DNA from 3 places in the Citrobacter farmeri genome. Region 3 is predicted to be linked to each of the others. Evidence: riboswitches for the same ligand, from Rfam matches in the RefSeq annotation. Region 3 holds a riboswitch; each other region holds the start of a gene.
What was found. A riboswitch is a leader RNA that binds a small molecule or an ion and turns the genes downstream of it on or off. The one in region 3 is predicted to bind cobalamin.
Positions count from the first base shown of each region.

Region 1: it holds a riboswitch for cobalamin, as region 3 does, so the genes downstream of both, btuB (TonB-dependent vitamin B12 receptor BtuB) here and I6L53_RS08220 (cobyrinic acid a,c-diamide synthase CobB) in region 3, are expected to answer to the same signal.
Region 2: it holds a riboswitch for cobalamin, as region 3 does, so the genes downstream of both, I6L53_RS09645 (ABC transporter substrate-binding protein) here and I6L53_RS08220 (cobyrinic acid a,c-diamide synthase CobB) in region 3, are expected to answer to the same signal.

Region 1 is NZ_CP077291.1:267,644-270,799, forward strand. Features, by position in the region: gene trmA (tRNA (uridine(54)-C5)-methyltransferase TrmA) at 1-1,099, opposite strand, end outside; cobalamin riboswitch at 1,214-1,406, shown strand; gene btuB (TonB-dependent vitamin B12 receptor BtuB) at 1,472-3,156, shown strand, end outside.
Region 2 is NZ_CP077291.1:2,038,575-2,041,730, forward strand. Features, by position in the region: gene I6L53_RS09640 (FecCD family ABC transporter permease) at 1-817, opposite strand, end outside; gene I6L53_RS09645 (ABC transporter substrate-binding protein) at 883-1,935, opposite strand; cobalamin riboswitch at 2,155-2,382, opposite strand; gene I6L53_RS09650 (GNAT family N-acetyltransferase) at 2,561-3,052, opposite strand.
Region 3 is NZ_CP077291.1:1,759,940-1,763,095, reverse strand. Features, by position in the region: gene cbiB (adenosylcobinamide-phosphate synthase CbiB) at 1-230, opposite strand, end outside; gene I6L53_RS08220 (cobyrinic acid a,c-diamide synthase CobB) at 227-1,606, opposite strand; cobalamin riboswitch at 1,696-1,870, opposite strand; gene pocR (transcriptional regulator PocR) at 2,174-3,091, opposite strand.

The DNA of each region.
Region 1 (3,156 bases), 1.5 Mb from region 3:
ACTTCGCCGTCAACAACACCCCACATTCCATATGATGCGTATACGGAAACTGATCAAACAGCGCCAGGCGTGAGATGTTATGCGTCTGGCTTAACGTTTCCAGGTTCTTACACAATGTCTCTGGGTTACATGAGATATAGAGAATGCGCGGGTAGGCCTGCACCATTTTCTCCGTCTCGCTGTCCAGACCGCTGCGGGGCGGATCGACAAAAATCGTTTCGCACTGATAGCTTTTCAGATCGATGCCCTGCAAGCGGTTAAACTCGCGTACGCCGTTCATCGCCTGCGTAAACTCTTCCGCCGCCATGCGGATAATCTGCACGTTATCAATCTGATTCGCCGCAATGTTGTATTGCGCGGCGGCAACCGATGGCTTGGCGATTTCGGTCGCCAGTACGCGCTCAAAGTTGCGCGCCAGCGCGAGTGAAAAGTTGCCATTTCCGCAGTACAGTTCAAGCAGATCGCCTTTCGATTCGCGGGTGACATCCAGCGCCCACTCCAGCATCTGAATGTTCATTGCCGCATTGGGCTGCGTAAAACTGTTCTCGACCTGACGATAGACCATCTCTTTGCCCGCGACCGGCAAGCGTTCGTCGATGTAATCCTGGTCCAGCGCGATTTTCGTTTTCGTCGCGCGACCAATCAAATGCACATTCAGGTTCTGCGCACGCAGCGCATCGCGCAACGCTTCGGCGGCTTCACGCCACTCATCGTCCAGCTTTTTATGATACAGCAGCGAAACCACCGCCTGATTGCTCATCGTGGTGAGATAATCAATCTGGAACAGCTTATGGCGCAGTACGCGGTTGTCGCGCACGCCTGCGATCATCGCGGTCATCAACTGGTTGATCAGTTCACTCGCCGCCGGGAAGCTGTCGACGCGGATCCGGCTTTTGCTCTGCTGGTCAAAAATGATGTGATACAGGTCGTCACCGTCGTGCCAGATGCGGAACTCCGCACGCATACGGTAGTGACTGACCGGCGAGCGAAACACTTCCGGAACCAGGCCAGAAAAGGGCGCCATCATACTCTGCAAGCGCACCACTTTCTCGGCGAGCTGCGCGTCATACTGTTCTGTCGGAAGGTGTTCGGGGGTCATGATGTATCCTGAAAAATATAAGTACGCGGGGATTGTAGGGATTGCTCAACAGATGTCCAGACATTGATGACTTCCGATATTTAACAAACGCGCTGGACAGTAAGATGTTACAAACTGTAGCATCCGTGTGCCGGTCCTGTGAGTTAATAGGGAATCCAGTGTAAATCTGGAGCTGACGCGCAGCGGTAAGGAAAGGTGAGATGAGAGCGTAAGCAGACACTGCCCCTGGGCGGGAAGTCTTCATTTCTATTATCCCTGACGGGGATACCTTCCAAGCCCGAAGACCTGCCGGCTAACGTCGCAACTGGTTTTCATCATCGCGTACTATCGGTGGGACCTGCGGCATCCTTCTTCTATTGTGGATGCTTTACAATGATTAAAAAAACATCGCTGTTGACGGCGCTCTCCGTCACGGCCTTTTCGGGTTGGGCACAGGATGCCACCCCTGACACGCTTGTCGTGACGGCAAACCGCTTTCAGCAACCCGTTAATACCGTTCTGGCTCCAACTGACATTGTCACGCGTGAAGATATCGAACGCTGGCAGTCCCGAACCGTCCTTGATGTCATGCGTCGCCTGCCTGGCGTGGATGTGGCTCAGAATGGCGGCATGGGGCAAAGCTCTTCTCTGTTTGTGCGGGGTACCGAAGCGAAACACGTTCTGGTGTTAGTGGATGGTATTCCGGTCGCCCGTCCGGGCATTTCGAATAACTCCGATATAGACCAGATCCCGGTCTCGCTGGTGCAGCGTATCGAGTATATCCGCGGCCCGCGTTCAGCGATTTATGGCTCTGGCGCGATTGGCGGCGTGGTGAACATTATCACCATGGCCGGTGAGGAGCGTTCGCAGATCAATGCTGGTGTGGGGTCAAAAGGTTATCAGCAATATGACGGCACTTACCGCCAACGTTTTGGCGATACCGTAGTGACCGCAGCCGGGGCGTATCAGACCACCAAAGGCTTCGATGTGCAGCCACGCTCCAGCTACAGCGGCGACAGCGATCGTGATGGCTATCGCAATAAGCTGTTCTGGGGAGGCGTTGAGCACAAATTTAACGATCAATTCGATGGTTACTTCCGTGGCTACGGCTATGCCAGTAATGCCGATTATGACCAGGGGAAATGGGGTTATGACGGCGGAAACGACGAGCATCAGAATTATACCCAGTCGTGGGATACGGGGCTGCGCTTCAATTCCGGTATCTACTCTTCGCAACTGGTCGCCAACTACCAGCGTATTAAGGACTATAACTACAGCAGCCTGAACGGGCGCTATGCGACAGGTTACAGTCTTGATGACATGGAGCAGCGCTATGTCCAGTGGGGCAACAACGTTATTGTTGGGCATGGTGCTGTCAGCGCGGGCGTCGACTGGAAGCAAGAAAAGCTAATGTCCTTTGGCGAGTATGGGACAGACAACTATAAGCGTGATAACACGGGGCTCTACCTGACCGGGCAACAGCAGATTGATAGCGTGACGCTGGAAGCGTCTGGTCGTGAGGACCATGACGACCAGTTTGGCTGGCATGGTACCTGGCAAACGGCGGCGGGCTGGCAGTTTGTTGATGACTATAAGGTAACGCTCTCCTATGGCACAGGTTTCCTTGCGCCTTCACTGGGCCAACAGTTTGGTGCAGAGCGCTTTGGTATCGCCTCGAACCCGAACCTGAAGCCGGAAGAGTCAAAGCAGTGGGAGGCTGGGTTAGAAGGGCTGACCGGTCCGCTTGACTGGCGCTTGTCGACCTATCGCTACAAAATCCAGAATCTGATCGACTACAACAACAATACCTACTTCAACGTCAAATCCGCGACCATCAAAGGGCTGGAATGGACGGGGAACCTGACAACCGGTCCGGTCGATCACCGCCTAACGTTGCAGTATGTGGATCCGCGCGATGATGAAACCGATCAGCAACTTTATCGCCGTGCGAAGCAGCAGGTGAAGTATGAGCTGAGCGGACAGGTCTACGAGCTGGGCTGGGATGTGACCTATCAGTACATTGGTGAGCGTTACGATTACGACTATGACAATTCCCGTAAGGTGAAAATGGGCGGACT
Region 2 (3,156 bases), 280 kb from region 3:
TGACGGCCGTCATACCGGTCACGGCGGCAATCAGCACGCCACGGGTTCGTTTCACCGGAATACCCAGCGATGCCGCGGATTCCGCGCCAAAGGAGAAGGCATCCAGATGACGGGCATAACAGAAACAAATCGCGACGCCAGCCAGCGCGGTGGGGATCGCCAGTACTACGTCCGGCCAGCGGACGCCGCTCAGATTCCCGAGTAACCAGAACATAATGCCGCGCGCCTGTTCCGCGTTGGCGGAGCGGGTGATGATCAGTGAGGTCAGGGCATTGAATAACTGAGAACTGGCAATACCGGCAAGAATGATTTGCGTGGTAATGCCGCCGCCCTGCCTGCCGCCTGCGGCAACGGCCAGCAAGGCCACAAACAGAAAGGCGGTCAGGGCACCAATAAAGGCGCCGAACGACATGGTTATCATGCCAGCGCCCAGTCCGGTCAGCGCAACCAGCACGGCTCCGGTAGACGCCCCGGCTGAAATGCCCAGCAGATAGGGCTCGGCAAGCGCATTACGCAGTAAGGACTGTAAGACCGCGCCCGACACGGCCAGGCAGGCACCACAACTGGCGGAGACTAACGCACGGGTCAGGCGATAGTTCCAGACGATCCCGGCGTCCAGCGCATCAACCGGATAATGGGTATCAAACAGACGGTTCGCCAGCGTATTGAGCACGTGCTGCCAGGGAATAAATGTCTCGCCAATGGCGATCCCTGCCAGCAGAACAGCGCACATCAGCACGCTAACCCAGAGGGCATGACCGCAAACATTAACCGCTAACCGACTGACGGCGTGACGCGTCCTGCGTAAATCGCTCATAGTAACCTGTGTTTCGGAGTGCATAAAACGCGCCGGACCCGGCAGGATCTGGCGCGAAACGAGGATTACTTCGCGGCCTGAGGATGCGCTAAGCCATACTCAACCAGGGCATCCGCCAGCTTTTCAACACCGTCAATGGTTCTGATACCAGCATTCATGGTCTGTACGTCAATCACGGGCAGATGATTGGCTTTTACGGCGGGGATCAGTTGGGTGACCGGATCGGATTTCAGGTAATCCATTTTCACCTGCCAGTCATCAGCAGGGAAACGACGGCGACTCATTTCCCCCAGCACAATCACCGAGGGTTGGGCTTTGGCGATGGTTTCCCAACCCACTGTCGGCCACTCTTCGGCAGAGTCTATGACGTTTTTGACGCCCAGCGTTTGCGCAATCCAGGCCGCTGGACCTAATTTCCCGGCAACGTAAGGATCAAGTTGCAGGTCGGCGCTTGAGAACCAGAAGACAGCGGAGACATTGCTCTCCATCCCGGCGATTTTATTTTTCGCGGCGGCTTCGCGCGCCTTAAGGCTGGCAATCAGTTCTTCACCTTTATCCTGAACGTCGAAAATTGTCGCTAAGTCGGCGACTTCCTGATAGACCATCGCGATATCAAACATGCCTTTGCGGACGCCGTCACCGCCATCTTCGTTATCTTTCGCGCAGTCTGCCGGTGCGGTATACACCGGCACTTTCAATTCACTGAATTGTTCGTAAGACGCCACGGTACCGGCAGGACCGATTTGCCATTCGAACTGGCTGGCGACCAGATCCGGTTTTTTGGCAATGATGCCTTCGAAGCTGGGGATGTTCTGCGCAATAACGGCAATCTTGTCATTTGCCGCCTTATACGCGTCGGGTACTGGCCCGAACCATAGCGACGTGCCCACCACACGGTCAGCCAGACCCAGTGCATACAGGATCTCTGTACTGTTTTGTCCCACGGTGGCAACACGTTTTGGTGCCGCGTTAAAGGTGATATCCCGACCACAGTTTTTTATCGTCAAGGGATATTCCGTTTTTGCTGCATGAGAAAGACCTGAGGTGAGAAACAGTGCGGTACCTGCAACAACCAGAAGCGTTTTTTTATAAGATAAAGAGGTAAAATTAGCGTGCATTATTATCATCCCGTTCATGCCAGAATCTGAACGTCTGGTCATGGATTATGTCGTTCCATATATCGGGAGAGTTCATGACGATAGATGACATGACATCGTGAAATTTGCGCATGACCTTATGCAAATAATAGAAGTATGCAGTTCAGTCAGAAAACCGGTTCACCCTTTCACGGTGGCTGATGTCAAATAAATCATCCCATGGACCATCCCGTCCACTCAATGGGTATAAATTTGACAGCAGGTCTCCTGACTCACGGTAATCAGAATATCGGCCTTCCCATAAAGATTCGCTTTACAGTGGCCTGCAACAAAATATGCTGCACGAGGATATTCTGCATCCGCCTACAGTTGCGGGGGCAGTCATGGCATGGGATTAGAATAATCCGCACCATGTTCCTATTCACTACAATGTTGGTGTAATGAAATGCTGTCGGAAAAGACTGTATCGGCAATTGTTAACAAGATCAATCACAAGGATAAATGAGACTAAAATGGCCGGGTTGAGTATTTAATTGTTAAATATCATGTAGTTATTTGGTGTTCAATAATAAAATTTGGGATAGCTAAAGGTCATTATGAAAAGCTAAATGAGAATTAATTGACATTGATCAACTAATATTCTTAGTCATGATAATTTATGTGATCTTTCCATATGCACTAATTGCCAGTCGTCGTGCATATCCATCACTACCTGGAAATCATTACCTTGCCAGAAGGAATAACCACCCGGTAAAAAATGGTGGGTATGTAAGTATAATAGGGTGTATTGCTGTTGCTCGCAGAATGTTTCAGCAAAAGCGAGTAACTGGCGACCAATCCCCTGCCTGCGATAACGTTTATCCACATAGCAGCGACAAATTTCTGCCGTCTCTGTCAAAATATAACGTCCACGAAGTTCCGCTATTCTGTCGTCATATTGGCAGACGGCCAGGGTAGCAATAAGTTCATGCTTGTCACTCCAGGCGCAAAGCAATAAATTCCGCTCCTGTTGAATATACTGCTGTCGCAGGTGAAAAACATCTTCTCCGGCAGAGGGGACAGGTCTGTCAGCAGCAAAGAATTCATTTAAATGTTGTGTCAGAAATAACTGAACCGCCGGAATATCCTCTCCGGTCATTTCACGTATGGTAAAGGGAATCACAGATTGCCACTCTTATTCTCAGGAACAGAAGGCGGATAATAACAACTCAGGAAAGGAAAAACAGCGTGCAAAGCGGAAAA
Region 3 (3,156 bases):
GCCGCCAGCCACAACACACCCCAGGCAACCGCCCACGTCAGCCCCACAACCACCAGCCACATCACTCCGCCGCCGATACGTAATGCCCGGTCGCTGCGGCAGTAGCGGCGAACAATCCGTTGCACGACATTGATCAAATTGCCTATCCAGCGCACCGGGTGCGGCCACTCTGGCGGGTCGCCAATCACAATGTCGAGAAGCCAGGCCACGCACCATGCCAGTAGCGTCATAACGCCTCCCTTGCGGCGTTCAGCCAGTGATTTAGCATTAATGGACGCTGAGCAAAGTGAACGTGCAGATAGCTGGCAAAGGTATTGCCGATTCGCCAGCCGCCGGACCACGCTTGCACCGTCTGACCGTCACGGACTTTGCGACATGCCAACACAGCAGGCGTTTCGGGAGAAAAATCGGAGTAATGAAATTCATGGCCACGCAGCACATCACCTTCTGCGGCCAACAGCGTGGGCTGTAGAGCTTGCGCTTCGCAATAGCCGAAGCGGGTCAGTCGTTTACCCATTTTGCTACGGCCTGGGATGATACCGGCCATGCGATGCTCAACCCCGTCAGCCTCTTCCAGCACGCTGCCGAGGTACATCAATCCGCCGCACTCGGCGTAGATCGCGACGCCGCGATGATGCGCCTCGCGCAGGCTTGCCAGCATCGTGGTATTAGCCGCCAGCGCAGCCGCATGCAGTTCCGGATAACCGCCGCCCAACCAGACCATCTGGCAATCAGGCAACGCGCGATCGTGGATCGGACTAAAGCGCACAATGTTGACACCAGTACGCGCCAGGAGCTTCACGTTATCGGGATAATAAAAGTTAAAGGCTTCGTCATCGGCCATCGCCAGCGTCAGCCCCTCCCCGGCGTTCGCCGCAGGAACCTCTGGCCAGTCACCCTGCGGTAACGCCGCAAGATGGCTTAACGCCAGTAACTGGTCGATATTCAGCGTGTTTTCCAGTCGGGCGGAGAAATCCTGCCACGACTGTTGATTTACAACTGATTCGCGCGCGGTCACCAGCCCCAGGTGCCTTTCAGGTAGCGCGACGCCATCAACACGCGGGACGTAACCCAGCACTGGCACCGCGCAGTAGTGCTCAATGGCAGTTTTCAGCAACTGAAAATGGGACTCGCTGTTAACGCGATTAACGATAACGCCGGCAATGTTCAGCGTCGGGTCAAAATGCTGGAAGCCCATCACCGTAGCGGCAATGGAGGTTGAAACGGCTTTCCCGTCAACCAGCAGGATCACCGGACAGCCTAACTGTTTTGCCATCGCGGCGGTACTGCAGTAGTCAGGGTCAGTGCCATAGCCGTCATACAGCCCCATCACCCCTTCAATCACCGCAATATCTGCGTCCTGCATCTGCTCGCGGAACAGGGCATTAAGGATCGATTCGGGAAGCATAAAGCTGTCGAGATTACGGGAAGCGGCGCCGCTGATGGCCGTATGCCAGGCGGTATCCAGATAGTCAGGGCCGACTTTGCAGGGCTGAACGCGTAAACCACGTTGTTTCAATACGTTCAGCAAGCCCAGGGTCACCGTGGTTTTACCACAGCCACTACCGGTACCTGCCAGAACAAACGCGTACTGCTTCGCCGCCATGACCCTGATCCTGTTCAGGGTGGTAGGGATGTACTGACACCCAGTCTTTCGACTGTACGCATCTGAGCAACCCACTTCCCACCGAAGTTGTTGGTAGTGTCCGACAGGCTGGTCTTCTGGCTTAGCGTCATCCTCGCCCGTCCTTCCCAATCTTGCGATCAGTGGTCCTCACGGGGTTGTCAGCATCACAGCAGCGGGGGCTGCGGGGGATTTTCACCCCCTTCCCAGACACAAATGTGTCAAACCTGTCAGCTTAAATGATGAGCAGAATGAATTCTCCTCATCACAACAATACTTTTTCGTTACTTATTCGTTGCGCATTTTTTATCAACATAAAATGCCGCAATAAAACGATTCTGAATGAAATGTCATGCAAGAGAATAATGAAACCTCTTAACAATGACACTGTATCTCATCACAGAAATAAAAACTGGTGAAGTTTATTCCGTAAAGAGCGATATTTTATTGCGCTATGACAATTTATTGCTGTACTAAAAACACTTAACCATTATAAATGACCGGATTACGCGGGAATATCAAAAATCGGCAATAGCAAAATATTGCTATTTACGCCGATTCAGCAGGCAAATTTTCATTTATTTTTTGTCGATAGGCCTGCGGCGTAACCTGATAAGTCTGACGGAACACTTTGCAAAAATAGCTGGTTTGCGAAAAACCTAAATTGCGGGCAATACTGGCGATGCTCCAGTCACTATGGCAAAGCAGCTCTCTGGCACTGGCCATACGCTGTTGATTGACCCACGCGTTAAAACCAATGCCCTGATATTTTTTGAACAATTTGCTGAAATAGTACGGGCTCAGATAAACGTGCGACGCCACATCTTCAAGACGAAGATCGTCAGACAGATGTGCATCAATATAACGCAACGCTTTTTTCATCTTGCTGTCATGGGGGCTGGCGACGCGGGCCGGACGTGCAGGTTCTGCAGGCTGCGCACTGTCTTTGATCACCACGAAATTAAGTTGCTTTTTGAGGCAGTTTTCAACAATGAGTTTAAGCAGATCCGCCGAGGCCATCACGCGTGAATAGTCCATTTCCGGGACGTTACTGAACTCATTGAGCAGTTCAGGATCGGCCTGCCAGCGATCGTCAACCTTCATGATATCGAGCAGATCGGCACCATCATCGTTACGTAAACGCACCTGGCCGCACAAGACGAACCCAACAAGATGGCCTGCAATCACGAGAGGAATAGAGAAATCGGTAAGCCCGGCATGACAGCGATAGATACAGGGTTGATCCGATTTTGACGCTTCCAGTCCCCCACAGCGATCGCTCATACGACACCGGGTACTGTGTTGTGGATGCTGACGCATCAGTTGACAAAAAGGCGTGAAATTAAACAGCTCAGAAATCTCATCACCATGAATATTGACAACCACAACAGCCAGGCTGGTCGCTTGCGCAAAATCCTGTGCGATTTTATTAATGAGTTCTGAGTTCAGGGTACTCGCAGAAATCATGATAAAATCCCTCAGTTAATCCATTGTTATAATAAAAACATAAATTTTACATTTACTTTTTATCA